One region of the Streptomyces lacaronensis genome, then DNA from elsewhere that is predicted to be linked to it. Evidence: riboswitches for the same ligand, from Rfam matches in the RefSeq annotation. Region 1 holds a riboswitch; each other region holds the start of a gene.

Evidence for each region. Region 1 has a riboswitch for cobalamin ahead of ACMTAK_RS18695 (ribonucleoside-diphosphate reductase subunit alpha). Riboswitches for the same ligand answer to the same signal wherever they lie in the genome.
Region 2: linked by a shared signal. The riboswitch ahead of ACMTAK_RS44290 (ABC transporter substrate-binding protein) and the one ahead of ACMTAK_RS18695 (ribonucleoside-diphosphate reductase subunit alpha) in region 1 are both predicted to bind cobalamin.
Region 3: linked by a shared signal. The riboswitch ahead of ACMTAK_RS44435 (hypothetical protein) and the one ahead of ACMTAK_RS18695 (ribonucleoside-diphosphate reductase subunit alpha) in region 1 are both predicted to bind cobalamin.
Region 4: linked by a shared signal. The riboswitch ahead of ACMTAK_RS44075 (CbtB domain-containing protein) and the one ahead of ACMTAK_RS18695 (ribonucleoside-diphosphate reductase subunit alpha) in region 1 are both predicted to bind cobalamin.

What each region holds. Positions count from the first base shown of each region.
Region 1 is NZ_JBLHDK010000003.1:4,439,171-4,444,513, reverse strand. Features, by position in the region: gene ACMTAK_RS18700 (ribonucleotide-diphosphate reductase subunit beta) at 1-246, opposite strand, end outside; gene ACMTAK_RS18695 (ribonucleoside-diphosphate reductase subunit alpha) at 264-2,687, opposite strand; cobalamin riboswitch at 2,990-3,150, opposite strand; gene ACMTAK_RS18690 (GNAT family N-acetyltransferase) at 3,261-3,767, opposite strand; gene ACMTAK_RS18685 (DUF7196 family protein) at 3,848-4,018, opposite strand; gene ACMTAK_RS18680 (hypothetical protein) at 4,060-4,347, opposite strand; gene ACMTAK_RS18675 (IPT/TIG domain-containing protein) at 4,841-5,343, shown strand, end outside.
Region 2 is NZ_JBLHDK010000003.1:10,228,907-10,234,249, reverse strand. Features, by position in the region: gene ACMTAK_RS44300 (ABC transporter ATP-binding protein) at 1-555, opposite strand, end outside; gene ACMTAK_RS44295 (FecCD family ABC transporter permease) at 582-1,595, opposite strand; gene ACMTAK_RS44290 (ABC transporter substrate-binding protein) at 1,652-2,692, opposite strand; cobalamin riboswitch at 2,753-2,966, opposite strand; gene ACMTAK_RS44285 (RNA polymerase sigma-70 factor) at 2,994-3,917, opposite strand; gene ACMTAK_RS44280 (carboxymuconolactone decarboxylase family protein) at 3,962-4,435, opposite strand; gene ACMTAK_RS44275 (DUF2165 domain-containing protein) at 4,844-5,343, shown strand, end outside.
Region 3 is NZ_JBLHDK010000003.1:10,259,280-10,264,622, forward strand. Features, by position in the region: gene ACMTAK_RS44425 (SDR family NAD(P)-dependent oxidoreductase) at 1-668, opposite strand, end outside; gene ACMTAK_RS44430 (helix-turn-helix transcriptional regulator) at 819-1,697, shown strand; gene ACMTAK_RS44435 (hypothetical protein) at 1,694-1,945, opposite strand; partial or broken gene ACMTAK_RS44440 (IS200/IS605 family accessory protein TnpB-related protein) at 1,917-2,180, shown strand; cobalamin riboswitch at 2,196-2,317, opposite strand; gene ACMTAK_RS44445 (hypothetical protein) at 2,441-2,650, opposite strand; gene ACMTAK_RS44450 (hypothetical protein) at 2,764-2,928, shown strand; gene ACMTAK_RS44455 (hypothetical protein) at 3,195-3,848, opposite strand; gene ACMTAK_RS44460 (molybdopterin-dependent oxidoreductase) at 4,161-4,643, shown strand; gene ACMTAK_RS44465 (putative RNA methyltransferase) at 4,683-5,343, opposite strand, start outside.
Region 4 is NZ_JBLHDK010000003.1:10,187,398-10,192,740, forward strand. Features, by position in the region: gene ACMTAK_RS44065 (polysaccharide deacetylase family protein) at 1-645, opposite strand, end outside; gene ACMTAK_RS44070 (MurR/RpiR family transcriptional regulator) at 739-1,638, shown strand; cobalamin riboswitch at 1,707-1,840, shown strand; gene ACMTAK_RS44075 (CbtB domain-containing protein) at 1,897-2,118, shown strand; gene ACMTAK_RS44080 (CbtA family protein) at 2,140-2,901, shown strand; gene ACMTAK_RS44085 (TetR/AcrR family transcriptional regulator) at 3,023-3,673, opposite strand; gene ACMTAK_RS44090 (FAD-dependent monooxygenase) at 3,803-5,296, shown strand.

The sequences.
Region 1 (5,343 bases):
CACGATCGAGTCGCCGGTGGCGAAGAAGGCGACCAGGCGGCCGATGAGGTGCTGCTCACCGGGGGAGAGCTTGGCGAGGTCGGCGACGTCGGAGTGGAGGTCGACCTCCTCCACGGTCCAGGTGTTCTTGATCGCGTCGCGGTAGCGGTCGTAGAACTGCGGGTACCGCATCGGCCGCAGGGTCAGCTCGAACCCGGGGTCCAGCAGGTTCTTGGCGTGGCCCGGCGCGGTGTTCACGGTGGTCATCTCGGATGCGGTGGGCATTACTGGCAGGCCTCGCAGGACTCGGGGTTTTCCAGGGAGCAGGCGATCGTGTCGGCCTCGGCCGGGGCCTGCTGGACGGGGACAGTGGGGGTGGGGGTGGGGGTGGGCGTGGCGGCCGCGGCGGCGCCGCCCCGGGCGCTCTGGGCGATCCGGGTGGCCGGACGCGAGCGCAGGTAGTACGTGGTCTTGATGCCGCGCTTCCAGGCGTACGCGTACATCGAGCTGAGCTTGCCGATGGTCGGCGAGGCCATGAAGAGGTTCAGCGACTGGCTCTGGTCGAGGTACGGGGTGCGGGCCGCCGCCATGTCGATCAGGGCGCGCTGCGGGACCTCCCACGCGGTGCGGTACAGCTCCCGTACGTCCGCGGGCACCCAGGAGAAGTCCTGGACCGAGCCATTGGACTCGCGCAGCGCCTCACGGGTCTGGGCGTCCCAGACGCCCAGCTTCTTGAGGTCGTCCACCAGATAGGAGTTGACCTGGAGGAACTCCCCGCTGAGCGTTTCGCGCTTGAAGAGGTTGGAGACCTGCGGCTCGATGCACTCGTAGACGCCCGCGATGGAGGCGATGGTCGCGGTCGGCGCGATCGCCAGCAGCAGCGAGTTCCGCATCCCGGACTTCGCCATCCGCGCGCGCAGCGCCTGCCAGCGCTCCGGCCAGGTGGCCACCGCGTCCGGGTAGTGGTCCGGGTGCAGCACACCGCGCGCGGTGCGGGTCTCGGCCCAGGCGGGGTGCGGGCCGTGGCGCTCGGCCAGCTCGCAGGACGCCTCGTACGCGGCGAGCATGATGCGCTCGGAGATCCGCGTGGAGAGCGCCGTGGCCTCGGGCGAGTCGAACGGCAGCCGCAGCCGGAAGAAGACGTCCTGGAGCCCCATGAGGCCCAGACCCACCGGGCGCCAGCGGGAGTTGGAGGCCCCGGCCTCCTCCGTGGGGTAGAAGTTGATGTCCACCACACGGTCGAGGAAGGTCACGGCGGTGTGGACGGTGGCGTCCAGGCGCTCCCAGTCCAGCTGCCCGTCCTCGCCCAGGTGCGCGGCGAGGTTGATCGATCCGAGGTTGCACACGGCGGTCTCGCCGTCGTCGGTGACCTCCAGGATCTCGGTGCAGAGGTTGGAGGAGTGGACGACCCTGCCGGGTTCGGCGGTCTGGTTGGCGGTGCGGTTGGCGGCGTCCTTGAACGTCATCCAGCCGTTGCCGGTCTGCGCGAGGGTGCGCATCATCCGGGCGTACAGCTGGCGCGCCGGGACCTGCTTGACGGCCTTCCCCTCGGCCTCGGCCCTGCGGTACGCGGCGTCGAACTCCTCGCCCCACAGGTCCACCAGATCGGGCGCGTCGGCCGGGGAGAACAGCGACCAGTCGGCGTCCGCCTCGACCCGGCGCATGAACTCGTCCGGGATCCAGTGGGCGATGTTGAGGTTGTGGGTGCGGCGGGCGTCCTCGCCGGTGTTGTCCCGCAGCTCCAGGAACTCCTCGAGGTCCGCGTGCCAGGTCTCCAGGTAGACACAGGCCGCGCCCTTGCGCCGGCCGCCCTGGTTGACGGCGGCCACCGAGGCGTCGAGCGTGCGCAGGAACGGCACGATGCCGTTGGAGTGCCCGTTGGTGCCCCGGATCAGCGAACCGCGCGCCCGGATGCGGGAGTAGGACAGGCCGATGCCGCCCGCGTGCTTCGACAGCCGCGCCACCTGGTGGTAGCGGTTGTAGATCGAGTCCAGCTCGTCCAGCGGGGAGTCCAGCAGATAGCAGGACGACATCTGCGGATGCCGGGTGCCGGAGTTGAACAGCGTGGGGGAGCTGGGCAGATACGACAGCGTGCTGGTCAGCCGGTAGAGCTCGGCCACGTCCTCCAGCGCCCGCTCCGAGTGGTCCTCGGCGAGCCCGCAGGCCACGCGCAGCAGGAAGTGCTGCGGGGTCTCGATCACCTGACGGGTGAGGGGGTGGCGCAGCAGATAGCGGCTGTAGAGGGTGCGCAGCCCGAAGTACCCGAAGCGGTTGTCGGCGCCGTCGGCCAGCGCCCGCTCCACCAGCGCGTCCAGCCGCTCGGCGTGGGCGGCGGCGAACTCCGCGGTGGAGTCGGCGAGCAGGCCCTCGCGATGGCCCACCCGGACGGAGGCCGAGAAGGAGACCGCGCCCTGCCCGGCCGCCTCCTCCGTGATGGTCAGCGCCAGCAGCCGCGCCGCGAGCCGCGAGTACTCCGGCTCCTCGGCGATCAGTCCGGCCGCCGCCTCGGTCGCGAGGGCACGCAACTCCGCCTCGTCCGAACCGGGATGACGGCCGCGCAGGGCGGCGGCCGCGACCTTGCCGGGATCGGTGGCGGGCAGATCGGCGGTGAGTCCGGTGAGAGTCCGTAGCAGGGCGGTCCCGGGCGCGTCGTCCGCTGCCTGAGAAGCCGCCTGCGCTGAAACCGGATCGGCGGGCGCGATGGTCACTGAGGTGCTCTCCTTCGCTCGGTCAGGGCCTGTCCGGAGCTGTGATCTGGGCTCAGGGAGCGGGGCGTGGTGCGTGCGATCGCAAGGCGCCGGAAGGCCCTCGTAGCGGAGCTACTAGGGCGTTTCGGCAACCTCCGCGAGCGTGCGTACCACGCCCCGCGAGCCCAGATCACAACTCCGGACAGGCCCTGAGGCCGCCAGGGGTGGTGCGATGGGCGCGTACGGGCATGCCGATGCCGCACTCCTCGTACGCCGGGCACACCACGCAGCGTCCATCGGCCCAACCCTCGGGGCCGGGGGACGTGTTCACAGGGCCGTCGGCAGGTGCTCGGACTCACGGGCACGCCGAAATGAGCGCACACGTACACCGTTGCGGGACAGTTCCGGATTCCCACCGGATTCCCCTGCGGTGACAGCGAGGACGAGCATACATCTTGTGTCGGCCGACGCACGCACCCCCATATCTTGTGTCGGAGCTGCGGAGTTTCGCATGAATGTGCTAATGCGTTCCGAAGGTGGCCCGTGACCTGGGGCGCGGGTCAGGCCATCACCTGGGGCGTGCGGCGCGGGGCGTCACAGCTCCACGGTGAAGGCCAAGAGGGTGAGGTCCGTCCCCGGCAGGGGCCCCCAGTCGCGCTCCGGGGCACGGGTGAAGCCCAGCCGCTCGTACAGGCGGTGGGCGGCGGTCATCGAGTGCTGGCTGCTGATCACTATGCGCCGCAGGCCCAGTGCGCGGGCCCGGTCAAGGCAGGCTCGCACAAGCGCTTCGGCGGCGCCGCGTCGGCGCGATTCGGGGCGGACGGCCAGCATCCGGAACTCGCCCTCGCCGGGGCGGGCCAGCTCCGCGTACGCCCCGCCGTGCACGGCGAACGCCACGGCGCCCAGCACCTCGTCGCTCGCCGCGTCCGCCGCGACCAGCAGCTCGGACTCGGCGGCCCGGCGGCGGGCGTCGCGCAGGGTGGCGAGATAAGGATCACTGTCCCCGAAGTCCAGGAGTCCGTCCCCCAGATACACCTGCGCGGTGAGCTCTCCGATTGCGTCCAGTTCCTCGTCCCGTGCGCGCCTGATCGTGATGTCCATGCCCGCAGTCTGCCGCAGGCCACTGACAGCCGGGTCGCCGGGCGCGGGGTGTGGGGGGTGTGGGGTGTGGGTCCTCGGTGTCACCGGGTGACGGCGGTGATCACTCCGGTGGAGCCCGCGCGCTTGTTGGCGGCGTCGGCTTCCTGGTGGGTGACGTAGCGCCGGACCGTGCCGTCCGGCAGCGTCAGCTCATAGACGACAACGGGTTGAGGCGGCCATTGAGCCGCTGTTCCGCCGCAGTTGCAGGCCATGGTTGCCCTTCCTTTCCCTCGGGTCGTTGTGGGGCGGTGGGTCAGTCCAGCCATCGCGAGGCGACACCGGCCAGGTAGGAGAGCGTCAGGGCGGTGGCCGGGAGGTGGAACCACGCGGTGGTGTGCAGCAAGGAGGCGTAGACGGCGATGGCGGCGGCCACCCATGTGCTGGTGCACCAGCCGCAGTTGACCAGGTAGGAGGCGCGGGAGTCGTCGCCGAAGCGGTCGGCGACCCAGATCCTGAACCCCGCCGCCAGGGTGTCCTTGGTGATGAAGCGGGTGATCCGGCAGGTGGTGCCGAGGGCGAGAAGGAACGCGGCGAGGCTCATCGGATCGTTTCCTCCCCGGGTGGTCATACGGGGGTCGGCACGGCCGATGTCACTGCTGGGTCGGCACTGCCGATGTCACTCATTAGAGGCATGACGGGCGACGCCAAGCCATACCCCTTGGCACGCATTCGCCCGAATAGCCGAGCGCTTGTCATACAAGCTCGGCGCCACGCGCGCCCTCATGCGCCAAACGAGTGATGGACGCCGTGAGGCCTTGAGCGAGGCCGAGGGGCGTGGGTAACTGGGAACGTGGCCGCCGTGGCTGCCCCATACCTCATCGGCCACTCCAGGAGCTGGGCGTCCGCCCATGACTCCGATCTCATCCGCGCACCGCTCCCGCGCCCCGACCGGCCGCCCGTGGCTCATCCGTTGCTCCGGTGCGGCCTGTCCCGGCCGCGCGGTGACGACGAGGCGTTGACCGGCGGTGTGTGCCCACGCCGGTCGGCATGCCGTCGGCGCACATCACCCGAACCCCTCCCCGGGAGGACCGACCATGACCTCGACCGCTCTCGCGACCGCCGCCACCAACGCCGCCGCCGCGGGCTATTGGCCGCCGTCGGGACCGCCGACGCTGCTCGCCGTGGTGCCCGACTCGGGCCCCGCCGCCGGTGGCAACTACGTCCGGCTGTTCGGGCAGAACCTGCGCGGCGTCACCAGCGTGTCCTTCGGCGGCACGCCCGCCACCATCGTCTACCAGGACAACCCCGGCGTTGCCGGCGGTGGTGGCTGGGGTGGCGGTGGCGGCGGCTGGGGTGGCGGAGGTGGCTGGCCCGGAGGCGGCGGCAACCCCGGCTACGACGGCATCGTGGTGATAGCCCCGCCGCACGCGCCCGGTACCGTCCAGATCACCGTCACCACCGCCGCCGGGACCAGCAACGGCCTGCCGTACACCTACGTGGCACCGGCCCCGCCCGCCGCCGTCGCCATCACCCCGACCGTGGGCCCGACCACCGGCGGCACCGTGTACGTGATCACGGGCACCAATCTGACCGGGGT
Region 2 (5,343 bases), 5.8 Mb from region 1:
GAGCTGGTGCTGGATGTCGAGGTGGTTGGTCGGCTCGTCGAGCAGCAGCTCACGCGGTTCCTGGGCGAGGGCCCGGGCGATCTGGGTGCGCTGACGCTCGCCACCGGAGAGGGTGTGCCACGACTGACCGGCCCGGTCGGTCAGTCCGCTGCGCTCCAGGGCCGCGTCGACGGCCCGGGTGTCCGCGGTGGAGGCCGACGCCCAGGCGCGCCGGTGCGGGATGCGGCCGAGGCCCACCACCTCGCGGACGGTCAGTTCGGTCTGGGTGTGGGCGTGCTGTTCGACGGTGGCGATACGGCGGGCCGTGGCACGGCGGCCGACTTGTGGCAGGGCACGGCCGTCCAGGGTGACCACTCCGGCGGAGGGCGCGAGGATCCCGGCGAGCAGCCGCAACAGGGTTGACTTCCCGGAGCCGTTGGGGCCGAGCAGGCCCACCGTCTCGCCGGGGCGCAGGGTGAGGGTGACGCCGTCGACGATCAGCCGGCCGTCGGTGCGGCGGCTGACGCGGTCCGCGCGGAGCCCGGACGCCGCTTCCGGAGTGGCGGCGGACTCCATGCCGGGGGTTTCCGCTGTGGAGTCGGTCATGTCTTCCTCCGGCCGCGGTAGAGCACGGCGACGAAGGCCGGTACGCCGATGAGGGACGTCACCACGCCCACCGGGACCTCCTGGGGGTCGATGACGGTGCGGGCGGCGGTGTCCACCCACACCAGGAAGACGGCCCCGGCCAGTGCGGTGACCGGCAGCAGACGGGCGTGGCCGGAGCCGGTGAGGGCGCGGGTGGCATGCGGGAGGACCAGGCCGACGAAGCCGATGGCCCCGGCGGAGCTGACCAGGGTCGCGGTGAGCAGCGCGGTCGCGCACAGCAGGACGAGCCGGGTACGGGCCACCCGGACACCGAGCGCCGCCGCGGCCTCCTCCCCGAAGGCGAACGCGTCCAGGGTGCGGGCGTGGCCGAGACAGACCACGAGGACGGCGGCCAGGACGCCGGCACACAGCAGTACATCGCCCCATCCGGCGCCGGTGAGCGAGCCGAGGAGCCAGAACAGCACGGCCCGGGTGGTGTCGGCGTCCGCGGAGGTGAGGACGATGAACGAGGTCAGCGCGGAGAACAGCTGCATGGCGGCCACTCCGGACAGCACCACGCGGTCGGTGCTGCCGCCGAGGCTGTGGCTGAGTACCAGCACCAGGCCGAACGACAGCAACGCACCGGTGAACGCGCCCGCCGACAGGGACACGGCCCCGCCGCCCACGCCGAGCACGACCACGGTGACGGCGCCCGTGGAGGCACCCGAGGACACCCCGAGCACGAAGGGATCGGCCAGTGGATTGCGCAGCAGGGACTGCATCACGGCCCCGCAGAGGGCCAGACCCGCCCCGCACACCGCGGCGAGCAGTGTGCGCGGCATGCGCAGGTTCCACACGATGCCATCCCGAAGCGGCGGCAAGGTGCTCTCCCCCAGGCCCAGATGGGCGGTGACCGCCGCCCATACGTCGGCGGTGGAGATGTCGGCCGGGCCGGTGGTCACGGCGAACGCGACCGACGCGAGCAGCGCGGCCGGCCCGCCCGCGACCAGCAGCAGGAGGCGGGTGCTCAGGAGGCGGGTGCTCAGGAGGCGGGTACCCGCGCGGCGGGTGCTCACCTTTCGAGTACTCACTTGGCGAGCCCGAAGTCGCGCAGCCCGGCGGCGACCTGCTCCACCCCTTCGACCGTACGGAGGGACGGGTTCATGGCCTGCCCGCTCAGCAGGATGTACCGCTTCTTCCGCACGGCGGTGAGATCGCGGGTGGCGGCGTTGGTCTCGAGGAAGCGCGTCTTGGCCCTGGCGGTCTCCGCGGTCTGCTGCCTGCGCGTGAGGTCGCCGAGGACGATGACGTCCGGGTCGCGGTCGGCCACGGTCTCCCAGTTGATCTGCGGCCACTCGTCGTGGGTGTCGGAGAAGGCGTTCTCCGCCCCGACGGCCCGGGTGATGGCACCCGGCGCGCCACAGCAGCCGGCGAGGTACGGCGACTGGGAGTTGGCGAACCAGTACATGAGGGAGACACCGGAGGCGTCCACTCCCTCCGTGGCCCTGCGGACGCGCTCCTTCAGCCGCGCGACGAGCCTCTCACCGCGCTCGTCGACACCGAACGCGTGGGCAAGGTCGCTTATTTCGCCGTACACCGCATCAAGCGTGAGGGGCTTGCCGCGGGAGCCGTCGCCACCGCTGTCGGCGTCCCTGCCCGCCGCGCAGTCGGACGGCGAGACATACGTGGGCACGCCCAGCTTCTCGAACTGCTCGCGGGTGGCCACGCCGCCCTTGCCGAGGGTGGAGACGAACGAGGCGGTGACGAAGTCGGGTTCGGCGTCCAGGGACTTCTCGAAGGACGGCGCGTTGTCGGCCAGACGGGGCACCGTGGCATTGGCCTTCTCCAGGCCCTTCATCACCGGGTCGGTCCAGGTGGCGGTGGCTGCCATGCGGTCGGCGAGGCCGAGCGAGAGCAGGATCTCCGTGCTGCCCTGGTTGAGCGACAGGGCCCGCTTCGGGGCGGACTTCAAGGTGACCTTGTGGCCGCAGTTGTCGATCGTGCGCGGATAGCCCGCACCGGCGGGCCTTCCGGCGCCGGCGTCGTCATGGCCGGAGCCACCGCACGCGGTGAGCAGAAGAGCGGGGGCGAGCAGGAACGCCGCGGTACGGCGGGCGGAGCGGAGCACGGGCAGCCTCGGTGGTCGGGGCTCGTACGCGGAGCCTGGCCTACGGACGTCCTCCGCACACCGGGCGCGGAGGTGCCAGCAGGTCTTCGGACTCGGGCTCGTCCGGACGGGGCCCCTTCCCGGTGCTCGTTCGCGACGGCCCCACGGCCGCCGCGGACTCCTCCCAGTGGTGTCACATGCCCCGCCCGTCCCCCTCACCGCTGCGCGTCAGTTCCGGATTCGCACCGGATTCCCTGGCCTCGGATGTGGCACGACTGGCTCCCCGAGACTACCAAGAGCGTCGAGCCGCCACGTCCCACGGTCAGTTCGGCCGCCGACGGGCCCGCTTCACCTCTCGGTCCACGGCCCAGGCGTCGCCGACCGGCCCGAGGTGGCCGAGCTTGTCGGGGTTGACCACCGTGCGGATGGTCTGGATCTGCCCGTCGAGCACATCGAGGGCCAGGGTGTGGAGCACCTTGCCGTCCCGGTCGCGGACGATCGCGCCGGGCTGGCCGTTGACCTCGTGCGGCTCCAACGACACATCGATCCGCAGCAGCCAGGGGAAGACACCGCCCAGCAACCGCGCCACGTTCTCCGCGCCCATGACGGCCCTGGCCAGCTGCGGGGCCTTGCCGCCACCGTCCCCGACCAGCCGCACATCGGCGGCCAGCAGCTTCCGCAGCCCGCCCACGTCGCCGTCCTTCAGCGCGTCGAAGAACCGGGTGGCCAGCTCCTGCCGCTCCTGCCGGTCCGCCGCGAACCGGGGCCGTCCGGCCCGCATGTGGCGCCGCGCCCGCACCAGCAGCTGCCGGCATGCCGTCTCCGACCGTTCCACCGCCGTGGCGATCTCGTCGAATCCGAAGCCGAACACCTCCCGCAGTACGAACACCGCCCGCTCCAGCGGGCTGAGCCGCTCCAGGAGCAGCAGCGCCGCCATCGACACCGAGTCGGCCAGCTCCACCGCCCGGGCCGGATCCTGGTACGGGTCGCTGAGCAGCGGCTCGGGGAACCACGGGCCCACGTATTCCTCCCGTCGCACCCGCGCGGAGCGCAGCACGTCGATCGAGACGCGGGTCACCGTGGCCGACAGATATGCCTTGGTGGACGTGGGCCGGGTGGCCGAGCCGTCGAAGCGCAGCCATGTGTCCTGCACCGCGTCCTCGGCCTCGCTCACACTGCCCAGGATCCGGTAGGCGATCGAGAACAGCAGTGGCCGCAGCTCCTCGAACTCCTCGACCTCGCTCACGCCGATTCCCCCCCTCAACGACCGGCCGGCCGGACTGGCACCGATCAATGGAACTGCCCGACCCGGTAGTCGCCCGCCGGCTGCTGGGTGATGACATTCAACCGGTTCGCCATATTCATGAAGGAGACCAGGATCACCAGGGCGGTGAGCTGCTCCGCGTCGTAGTGCTTGGCGGCGTTCGCCCACACCTCGTCGCCGACGCCACCGGCCGCGTCCGCGACCCGGGTCCCCTCTTCCGCCAGCTCCAGCGCGGCACGCTCGGCGTCGGTGAAGACAGTGGCCTCCCGCCACGCCGCCACCAGGTTGAGCCGCACGGCGGTCTCACCGGCCGCGGCGGCCTCCTTGGTGTGCATGTCGAGGCAGACGGCGCAGCCGTTGATCTGGCTCACGCGCAGCGCCACCAGCTCCTGCGTGGCGGGCGGCAGCGGCGAGTCCTTGACCGCCTTGCCCGCCGCCATGACGGGCTTGAGGACCTTGCCCGCGGTGGGGCTGGCGGAGTAGTTCAGTCGCGCGTCCATGGTGTGCTCCTCCGTGGTTGTCAGTGGCTACACCCCCGAGACGAGGCAGCCCGGTCCCCTGTGACATGGACGGATGTGACCTGCGTCTCCCCGCCACCGGGCCCGCTGAGCCGAACGGGTGACTTCTCTCGCTTTCCTTGTCACCGCCCTGCGATTTTGCGTTGCTGGGGTTCGGGGCGTGGCGGTCCCGCCGTCCGGCGAGATCGCCACCCCCGACCTCACAGCGTCCTCGCCTCGCTGACCTTCACCGGCTGACGCTCCGGCAAAGACCACGTCGCGCCCTCCGGGACCTCCGCCCGGAGGGCACAACAGCGCATCACCTACGGCGTCCATGACCGCTGTGATCCAGACAGTTGTACGCTACGGCTCGGTCCGATCAACCGAATACAACGGGGAGACAGAGTCATCGTGAGCGAGCGCACCGGCAGAATACGTTCCCCTCGTACCTACTCCGCCGTATCGGGGGTGCTCACCGGGACGATCGCCCTCTACATCGCGCTTGTCGCCCTCGGCAACATCACCGACTTCGACTCCAATCAGCAATTCGTCCGCCATGTCCTGGCGATGGACACCACGTTCAAGGACGACGACCTGATGTGGCGGGCCATCAAGTCCACCGCGCTCCAGGACACCGCCTACGTCGCCATCATCGTCTGGGAGAGCGTCGCCGCCCTGGTCCTCCTCGCCGCGACGGCCATGTGGGGCGTGGGACTGCGCGGAGGCAGCGTCCGCCGCGCCCGCCAGGCCAGCACCGTGGGGCTGTTGATGCTGATGCTGCTGTTCGGCGCCGGGTTCATCGCCATCGGTGGCGAGTGGTTCGCCATGTGGCAGTCCAAGCAGTGGAACGGGCTGGAGGCCGCCACCCGCGTCTTCCTGATCTCCGGGATCGTGCTGCTGCTCATTCATCT
Region 3 (5,343 bases), 5.8 Mb from region 1:
GTGCCGGGGACGAAACCGGGGTTGTACGCGATGGCGTCGATCCCGGCCGGAAGCCTCCGCGCGTACTCGTGCACGAGGTAGATGGCGGCCAGCTTGCTCGTCGAGTACGCGGTGCGCCCGCCCGCCGTGCCGGACGGCTTCGGGAAGGCCCCCGGGCGGGCCAGGACATCGGGGGAGTGCCAGGCGGGGCCGGGCACCATGCCCATGTTGTGCTCGAAGTCCCCGAAGTGGGTGTCGCTGACCGTGATCACGATCCGGGCGGGCACGGCGAAGTGGTCCTGGAGCACCCGGACGAAGACGTGGTTGGCCAGTACGTTGATGGCGAAGGTGGCCTCGAACCCGTCGGGGGACTCGGTCAGCGCGTTGGTGTACTGCATGCCCGCGTTGCCCACGAAGCCGCGCAGCGGGGGCAGCTCACCGCGCTCCAGCCGGTCATGGATCTCGGTGGCGGCGGCGCGGACGCTCTGGAGCGAGCCGAGGTCCGCCGGGACGTACGAGACCGTACGCCCGCCCGTGGCGAGCTCTTCGGCGAGCCGGGCGCCGGAGGACGCGCGGGCCACGACGAGGAGATGCGCGTCGGGCGACCGGCGCACGATGTGCTCCGCGGCGACCCGCCCGATCCCGCGGCTCGCGCCCGTCATCACGATGGTGTGGTTCGTAGCGGGCATGGAAGGCTCCTTCACTGGTCGGCCGATGGCGCCCGGTCCGGGGCGGCGGCTCCACGTTCGCCGCCCCGGGCCACGCCGGCCAGTGCCGTCCCCGTCACTAGGACTGGCAGTACCCAGGCTCATCCGGCGCCGCGCGGCGAGAATGAACCCATGGCTTCCTCCCGCTCCGACTTCGCCGCGCTCCTGCGCGCCTGGCGCGACCGCCTCGCCCCGGCCGACGCCGGATTCGCCCCGAAGGCGAGCCGCCGCGCGCCGGGGCTGCGCCGCGAGGAACTCGCCGAACTGGCCGGGCTCTCCGTCGACTACATCCTGCGGCTGGAGCAGGGGCGCGCGAAGCACCCCTCGGACCAGGTCGTCGGCGCCCTCGCCCGCGCCCTCCAGCTGTCCCGCGCCGAACGCGACCAGCTGTACCGGAGCGCCGGGCTGCTGCCACCGCGGGACGGGACGGTCAGTGCCCATGTGCCCCCGGGCGTCCAACGGCTCGCGGCGCGCCTGGGCGACGTCCCGATCGGGGTGTTCACCGCCGACTGGACCCTGGTGTGGTGGAACGCCATGTGGAGCGCCCTGCACGGCGACCCCACCGTCCTCCCGGCCGACGAACGCAACCTCGCCCGCGCCCTGTTCGGCACCGGTGCCGCCCGCGACTCGGTGCTCCGGGTCCGGCCCGAGCGCGGACCCGACAGCTTCGAGACCTCGATCGTGGCCGACCTCAAGGACGCCGTCTCCCGCTACCCCGCCGACACCCGGCTCGCCCGCCTGGTGCGGGAACTACGGGCGGAGTCCGAGGTCTTCGCCCACCACTGGGCCACCCGGGCGACCGCCGCCCAGCACACCTCCGACCGCAAGACGATCCGGCATCCGGAGATCGGCGACATCCTGCTCGACTGCGATGTGCTCATCGTCGCCGGCGCGGATCTGCGCATGGTCACCTACACGGCGGCGACCGGAAGCAGCGACGCGGGCAAGCTGGACCTGCTGCGCGTCACAGGTCCCACACGGCCGTACCGCGCCCGTGACCGGTCCTGTTAAGGCCGCATGGGGTCGGCGTGGAGGCCCGGAGCGTCGGCATGGGAGCCGGGCAGGATCCGCGGTTCGATGTCCCGCTCGGCCGTCGTGTCGAGCGGGACGTGCAGCAGCGAGCAGGAGACGACCACATCGACCCGGTGCGCCAGGCCCAGCAGGGTGTCGAGCGTGGCCAGGGACTTCTCCAGGTCGTTGACCCGGACGTCGCGGCCGTTGAGGCAGCCCCAGCACTGGCAGAAACCCCTCACCAGCACCAACCGCACCACCACCCGCCACGACGCAGCCGCCGTGGCGATCGGCAGGCGCGCCCTGGGACACCCGATCCGGCGACGGACGGCACCGCCCCCACACGACCAGAGCGATCGTGTGGGGCATCGGACCGTCCAGGCCCGACCGGGCGCCCCGAGGCGTGAGGAACCCCGCCCGCGCGTCCCCGGACCACGGACACGATCCATGCGCGCCGGACGCGGAGCGAACGCGGGAGACCAGGGGGTACCTCCCAGCGGTAGCTGGGGGAGTGCTACTGGCCGTCGCTTCCCAGGCCCTTCTCACCGGGCCCAGTGCGTATGACGGCGGTTGTTCCCGCTCACCGCTGCGGGGCAGTCCCGGATTCCCACCGGGTTCCCTCTTGCGACGCCTCCCGCCTGGCGGACGGGGCGAACCAGCTGCGCCGGCCGGCCTAGGGCATGGGAAACCCCCGGCCGCGTCGGCCGGGGGTTCCGCTCCTCATGGCCTCGCGGAGCGGGGGGTCAGCACGCTCCGGAGTCCGACTCGCCCACCAGGTTGACCGGGACGGTGACAAAGGAGAACTGGTTGCTGGCGCATACGCCGGGGAAGGTCGTGCTGGTGGTGTTGTTGACGGTGGTGTCGGGGCCGTCCTCCGCGACGGCACCGGTCGCGCCGACGGCGAGGGACGCGGCGGTGAGAGCGAGCGTGGACAGAGCGGTCCGCATACGCATGGGAACTCCTTGCTGGGGATGAGCGGCCGGAAATGACCGGCTTCGCATGCATGGTGCCCCTTTGCCGGGCCGATCGCGGCCCAACGTCCCCCCAATGGGGTAACAGCCATCCGGTGTTGCTGTTCGCGGAAGCGGACCGGTGCGGTGCCCACGCGGCGGGCGATGGCGGCCACCGGCAGTTCGGTACCGACGAGGAGTTCATGGACGGCGGCCGCCGTCTCGACCTCCAGGAATCGGCGTACGCGGCGGAACGGGTGGTGCCACCCGCCGGGTTGTAGTGGTAGAGCTTGGCCGGGTCGGTGGCCTCGCGCGGCTCCCAGGTCCGCCCGGACCTCCATCCGCTTCGACCGCAATATGCGCTCGGTGGCGCGGGCGGATGCGGTGGCACGGGCGTACGCGGTGCCACCGCCCGCGCCGATGGCCGTTCCGATTCCGGCCAGTGTGGTGGTGACCACGACCGCTCTGCGGCCGGGCCGCCACTCCTCCGGCCGCCCCTCCTCCGTTTGGGGCAACGCGCCGCTCCTCCCTCGCCGGGGAAACGGGATCAGCCCACCCCGCCGTCGAGCAGCCAGTTGTAGCGCAGCCGCAGTGCCCGCTCCGTGCTGGCCGCCACGGTGACGAGTCCGACCACGGTGTTGCTCCATGCCGATAGCTGGATGGGCGAGGTGAAGGTCCCGACGTACTGGGCGACGCCCTCCGGATTCCGGGTGATCTGTTCGGCGAGCTGAAGGATCAGCAGAACCACACCGACGACCAGCACGATCACCGAGAGGAAACCGATACAGCGGCTCAGCGCGGGGTGCGACCGGTCGAAGCGCGCGCGGCGCCCCTCGGCGGAGGCGGGGTCCGGGATGAGCCGGAACTCGGCTCCCTCGGTGGTGACGTAGTGGCAGCGCTTGAGCCCGAAGCCGCTCGCCCTCACTTCGACGGTGCCGCCCCGGACGGGGAAGACGGCAGGGACTCTGGACTCGGCGTGATGCCTGCCATCGAGGTACAGGTGGGCCTTGACATAGCCGTCCGAGGTGTTCTGATGCTTGATGTCGACGGTGTAGACCGTCTGCCGGCCGTCGTCGTTCATCAGCCGGAGATGGAACAGCGCGCGGGTAAGCATCTGCCACCAGCGGAAACGCTTCAGCGCTCGCCCGTCCCCGGGCTTGACCCGCTGCACGGCCCGACGATGCCGCCACTCCTTGAACATGCCTCTGCTCCTGTTGCTTGCTCGGCCTCGCCGCGCAGGCGGTGTTCGACTGTCCCGGCACGGACACGAGTCTGTCCGTGCGGCCCGGCAGGCACATCAGCCCGGCGGCTCGCAGCGCCTTCGACCGAAGGCGGGGCGGTGAATGCGACCCTGGTCGAGGGCGCCTCGGCCCCGGTCTGCTGACCCTGTGGCAGATACCAGGGGAGTTGGCGATTATCCCTCGCATATGCGCGATCTTCGGCCTATCGGCATGGCATGTGCGTTTGCCTGGGATGGGTGTTCGGGTAACGCTCCTCCAGGAGGTGGTAGGCCGTGAGTGACTCCCTCGCAGCTGCCAGTACGGCCGCCGGTCCGATGGCGGAAGTCGCCCTCACCGGCGATCTGACCCGCCCCGCCCGGCTGACGGTGTCCGAGCTGCTCTCCTGGCCCCAGCACCGGGCGCGGGTGAGCTTCGACTGCGCCACCAGCGGCGTCCAGCACCACCGCTTCACCGGGCCGTTCCTGCATGACGTCCTGGTCGCCGCCGGTCCCGGCTTCGACCCCGCCCGGCGCAAGGACCGGCTGCGCTTCCTGATCGCCGTACGCGGTGCGGACGGCCACCGCGCGCTGCTGTCCTGGGCCGAGATCGACCCGGACTTCGGCCGTGCCCCCGTGCTGCTCGCGGTCACCATCGACGACACCCCGCTCGACCGCGCGGGCCCCCAGCTCGTCCTGCCCCAGGACCGCTGCGGCGCCCGGTACATCAGCGGTATCGAGGCGATCCGGGTGGACGGCGGATACACCGTCTGGACGTGATGGCCCCTGGCGGAGCCCGGTGGCGGCCGGGGCCCGGTGTCAGACCAGCGGGCGGTACGCGGTGAGCGTGACGGAGAGCGTCACATCGCAGGGCTCGGGCAGCCGCGCGATGCGCTCCTCCAGCCGCTCGCTCTGCTGATGCCAGGCGTTGGGACCCATCCCGACCAGCTGCGGCAGTGCCTTGTGGTCCAGTGTCATGGTGCTCCGCGACCGCTCGCGGGCCACCTCGGTGAAGTGCGCCGAGAGCCGGTCCGCCAGGCGCTCGTCCTTCTGCTCGCCGACCCGCAGCAGCCCCAGCGCCGCCACCAGTTCCCGTAGATGATCCGGCCGGGGTGTGACCACCAGCAGTACACCCTCAGGACGCAGAATCCGCCGCAGCTCGGCCGGATTACGCGGTGCGAAGACATTGAGGACCACCGACGCGGCCCCGTCGGCGAGCGGCAGCCCGTCCCAGGCGTCGGCCACCACCGCGCTGATCCGGGGATGGGCCCGCGCGGCCCGGCGGGCGGCGAACTTGGAGATGTCGAGCAGGATTCCCTCGGAGTCCGGGAACTCCGACATCACCCGGGCCAGGTGATAGCCCGTGCCGCCGCCGATGTCCACGACACAGCCGAGGTCCCCGCCCGTGGCCTCCGGTGCCGTCTCGCGCGCCAGCGCGGCCAGTGCCCCGGCGATCGGTGCGTAGTGGCCGGCGGCCAGG
Region 4 (5,343 bases), 5.7 Mb from region 1:
CGGGACGTCGTTGTAGGCGAACTGGGGGAAGTCGTCCAGCTCCCACTGCGCGGGGATCTCGATGAGGTCGGTGTCGCGCCCGTCGATCCGCCAGCGGTACGGGCGGTCGTCGCCGCGCATGGAGCTGGAGTAGGAGAAGCCGAGATCGCGCAGCAGCTGGGGGCTGTCGGCGCGGAAGTCACCGGAGGGGGTGCGGAACCCCACGGCCGTGGTGCCGGCCACCCGCTGGAAGATCTCCTGGCTGCGCTCGATGAGCGCGCGCTGCTCGGCGATGGACTTGGAGTAGTACAGCTCGTGCATATAGCCGTGATGGCCCAGCTCATGGCCGTGGTCCGCGATGGTCTTCAGCAGGTCGGGCCAGCTCTCGCCGGTCCAGCCGGGGACGAAGAAGGTGGCGGGGACGGGGAAGTCCGCCAGCAGGTCGAGAATCCGGGGGGTGCCCCGGTGCGGGCCGTAGGCGCCGAGCGAGAACAGCCGTGGCGAGCGCCAGATGTCGGGGGCGTGGCCGAGGTTGGCCAGCAGCGCCGGGCCGTCCACGTCGAAGCTCAGCATCACGGCGCAGCGGGCGCCGCCCGGCCACTGGGGGCGGTCGACCGCCCCAGGCCGGGGGCGGTAGCCGGGCGTCGGGGTGGCGGAAGTGGTCATGGAAGGCTCCGTAGTATCTGCTACGAACTTGTCGTGAATGCGACGCGAGGAAAGTAGGATGCGCTACGGACGCACGTCAAGAGAGGGCAACCCATGGAAATGGCGGAGATCCCGGAGGGTGCGCCGCTCCAGCAGCGGGTGGCGGCCGCCTGGCCGCGGCTCGCTCCCGCCGAGCAGAAGGTCGCGGCGTTCCTCAGAGAGCATCCGCAGGAGGTGGGCTTCTCCTCCGCCAGCGAACTCGGCGCGCTCACCGGCACCAGTGACGCCACGGTGGTCCGTACCGCCAAGGCCCTCGGCTACAGCGGCTTCACCGGTCTCAAGCACGCCGTGGCCCGGTCACTCGCCACCTTGATGCGGCCCTCCGCGCGACTGCGCAGCCGCGTCGAGCACATGGCCGGATCCACCGAGGAACTGCTGGACCGGGTCTTCGAGGACGCCGCCGAGGTCATCCACGAGACCCGGCGCAGTCTGCGCGCCGACGCCTTCGCCGCGGCCGTGGAGCGGCTGCTGCCCGCCAAGGAGGTCATGACCTTCGGCGCCGGCCCGTCCGGCATCATCGCCGAGTACCTCGCGCTGAGGCTCAACCGGCTGGGGCTCAAGGCCCGTCACACCGCGGACATGGGCTTCAGGCTGCCGGACGCGCTGGTGCCGCTCTCGGCGGACGACGTCGTGGTGATCTTCGCCCCGGCCCGGCTCTTCAAGGAGATCGAGGTCATCATCGACCACGCCGAGGAGGTGGGCGCCCCGGTCGTCCTGATCACCGACGCCCTCGGCCCGGCGCTCGGCGACCGCGTGGCCGTCACCCTCCTCGCCACCCTCTCCGCCTCCGGGGCCACCCGCGAGACGCTCGGCTCGCTGGCCGTGGTCGATGCCCTGGCCCTGGCCGTGGCCTCCCAGTTGGGCGAGCGCGCGATGGAGACCTCCGAGCTGCTGACCCGCCTCCGGGGCCGCTTCCTGCCGCCCAACAGCCCCCATTACGGCCGCGACGAGTGATGCGTGTGTGTCCTGCCGGGGCCGGCGGCCTGGTACCAGAGAGGCGTCTCACCGGGTGGCCGGTCTTGGCCAGGCATCCGACACGCGGTACCGTCGGTGCGATATCGACGATGGTCTGACGGAAGCCGGTGGGAATCCGGCACGGTCGCGCCACTGTGAACGGACGTATCCGAAGGGGACGTTCCGTGAGTCAGACCCGCAGCCATCGTCTTGTGCACCACCGAGATGGGACGCGAACTCCCTTAGGAGGCCACTGTCATGGCGCAGCATGTCGCGCAGCCGACAGCCACCACTCCCGCCCTCCCCACCACGCTGCCGCTGAAGGCGATAGCTCCCTGGGCCGTCTTCTTCGGCATCCTGATGCTGGTCCTGCTGTACTTCGTCGGCGCCGAGCAGGGCGCCACCGCGGTCGTCTCCGGCTCGGGTGTCCACGAGTGGGTGCATGACGCCCGCCATCTGCTCGGCTTCCCCTGCCACTGACGCGAGGGACGCCGCACCCCCATGAACTCCGCAACAGTGAGAAACCTGCTGGTGCGGGGCATGCTCGCCGGTCTTGGCGCCGGTGTGCTCGCCCTGATCGCCGCTTATTTCCTCGGTGAGCCGAACGTCGACCGCGCGATCGGCTTCGAGGAGGCCCACGCCCCCGCGCATGAGCACGAGGTCGAGATCGTCTCCCGTAGTCTGCAGTCCACCGCGGGCCTGGCCACCGGTGTGCTCATCTACGGGATCGCGTTCGGCGGCATCGCCGCCCTCGCCTACTGCGTCGCCCTCGGCCGCGTCGGCCGCTTCAGCCCGCGGGCCACCGCGCTGCTGCTGTCCGGCTGCGCGCTGCTCGCGGTCTATGTCGTGCCGTTCCTGAAGTACCCGGCCAGCCCGCCCGCCGTCGGCAACGGCGACACCATCGGCAAGCGGACGACGCTGTACTTCCTGATGATGGTGCTCAGCGTGCTCCTGGCGATCGCCGCCACCATCCTCGGCAAGCGGCTCGCCCCGAAGCTGGGCACCTGGTACGCCACCGTCGCCGCGGTGGCCGCCTTCGCTGTCGTCATCGGGCTGGCGTTCGCCTTCCTGCCCGTCATCAACGAGGTCCCGGCGGACTTCCCGGCCACCGTCCTGTGGCGGTTCCGGCTGTCCGCCCTCGCCATGCAGCTGATCCTCTGGGGTGGCTTCGGCCTCCTCTTCGGCGAACTCGCCGAGCGGATGCTGAACCCCAAGCCCGGGAAGGCCGAGGAGAGCCGGGCGATGGCGGCCGCCCCGAACTGACCACACCGAGACGCACGAGGGCCCGCGGAGAAATCCGGGGCCCTCTCGCGTTGTGAGGCCACCCGACGGCCTGAGCTGAGAGCCTGGCGCCCCGGAGGCACCCGTGCGGGGCGGCCCGGAGTCACTTCCGCGGGGGCAGGTGCCGCAGTCCGTTCTCCAGCAGCGCGAACGCGTGCTCCGCGTCGGCCACCGCACCCGGGTAGCGCTCGTCGGCCGGCTCCCCGTACGTCACGCGTGCGGTGTTGTCCTGTGCCAGCGACCACTGGACCGCGACGATTTGGACGGCGGCCAGCCGCGCGGTGAGTTCCGGGGTGTCCGCCGTCTCCCGCAGGGCTTCCGCGAGCGCGCGTTCGGCACCTGCCTTGAACCGCTCCATCCGGGCCACCAGCGAGGGTGTGTCGAGGATCATCCGGGTGAGCTCGAGGATCTGGGGATGGTCGTTGAGCCCGGTGATCGGGTCCCGTTCGCGCAGGCCCTTGAAGAAGTGCTCGCGCAGTGCGGTCAGCGGGGTGGTGCGGGGCGGGCGGGCCCGTACGACGCGGGCACTTTCGGTCTCGTGGTCGGCGAGGCGGTGCACCACGAGGTCCTCCTTCGCCGGGAAGTAGGCGAAGAGCGTGCGCTTGGACACCTCGGCCGCCTCGGCCACCTGGGCCACCGAGACCTGGTTGAAGCCGTGTTCGAGGAAGAGCGTGATCGCCGCCTCGGAGATCGCCGCGTGGGTCCGCTGCTTCTTCCGCTCCCGTAGCCCTGGCTTGCCGTCCACGACGACCACCGTAGCAGAGCAGTTGCCCTCAGGAGATTTCTGCACCTGGTATACATGTAGTCCGAGGCGAGAAATCGAGGAGGGGTGACCGTGCCGACGGAGAAGACGGAGAAGACGGAGATGGCGGGGACGATGGAGATGGCAGAGGGCGCGACCGACGTCGTCATCGCGGGCGCCGGCCCCACCGGGCTGATGCTGGCGTACGAGCTGGCGCTGGCCGGGGCCGAGACCCTGGTGCTGGAGAAGCTGGACCAGCGCATCGAGCAGGTGAAGGGCGGTGCCATCCAGCCCCGTACGGCCGAACTGCTGGAGTCGCGCGGGCTGTTGGAGCCGATGCTGCGGCGGGCCACCCCGCGTGGCCCGGTGGGCGGGAACTTCGCGCTGCTGCCCGTGCCCTTGGACTGCACCCCCTGGCAGACCAGGCACAACGGCGTGATCGGCATCCCTCAGTGGAAGATCGAGGAGGTGCTCGAGGAGCGGGCGATCGCCGCGGGCGCGCGGGTTCTGCGCTCCGCCGCCGTCTCGAAGGTCGAGTCGGACGAGGACGGCGTGGTCGTGACGGCGGACGGCCTGGAGGTGCGGGCGCGCTATCTGGTGGCGTGCGACGGTGGCCACAGCACGGTGCGCAAACTGCTTGAGCTGCCGTTTCCCGGGCGGGCCGGGACCCATCAGGCGGTGCTGACCGACATCCGGCTGACCGCGGTGTCCTCGCTGGTGCCGAAGCGGATGGGGCACATCAGCACCCTGACCCGTCAGGTGGGCGACTACTGGGCCATGCTGGTCCCGGTCGACGGTGACCTCTACCGCTTCACCTTCGGGCGCGCGGACCAGATGGACACCGCCCGCGACGCCCCCGTCACCCACGAGGAGATCGCCACCGCCCTGCGGGAGGTGTACGGCGAGGAGACCACCCTCGGGGCCGTGGACAACTCCTCGCGCTTCAGCGATGCGACACGCCAGTTGGAGCAGTACCGCGTGGGCCGCGTACTGTTCGCGGGCGACGCCGCCCACATCCATGCGCCGCTGGGCGGCCAGGGGCTCAACCTCGGCATACAGGACGCGATCAACCTGGGCTGGAAACTGGCCGCGGTCATCCAGGACCGGGCGCCGAGCGGCCTCCTGGACAGCTACCACACCGAACGGCACCCGGCCGCGGCCCGGGTCCTGCATCACACTTCGGCACAGCGCGTCCTGGCAAACACCGACCCGAGCGAGGACGTGGCCGCCCTGCGCGACATCTTCATCGACCTGCTGCGCCTGCCCGATGCCAACCGCCATCTCGCGGGGTTGATGTCCGGGCTCTCGCTGCGCTACGAACTGCCCGGCGAACATCCCCTCACCGGGCAGCGGGTGCCGGACGCCGACCTGGTCACCGAGGCCGGTGCCACCCGGCTGTCGGCGCTGTTCGGCTCGGGCCACGCCGTTCTGCTCGATCTGGCCGGAGCCGTCCCGGACGGCCTCAGGCTCCCGCCACGCGTCGACCTCGTCCGGGCCACCTGCGCCGACGACCTGGGCGCCGCCGCCCTGCTCATCCGCCCCGACGGCTATGTGTGCTGGGCGGCGGACACCTCGGCCGAGTGTGACGAGACCCTGCTCGCCACGATCGAAGGCGGGCTGACGAAGGTGCACTGAGCCGGGCGCGTCAGGCCCGTGTCAGCAGCGCCCCGGACATCAGGGCG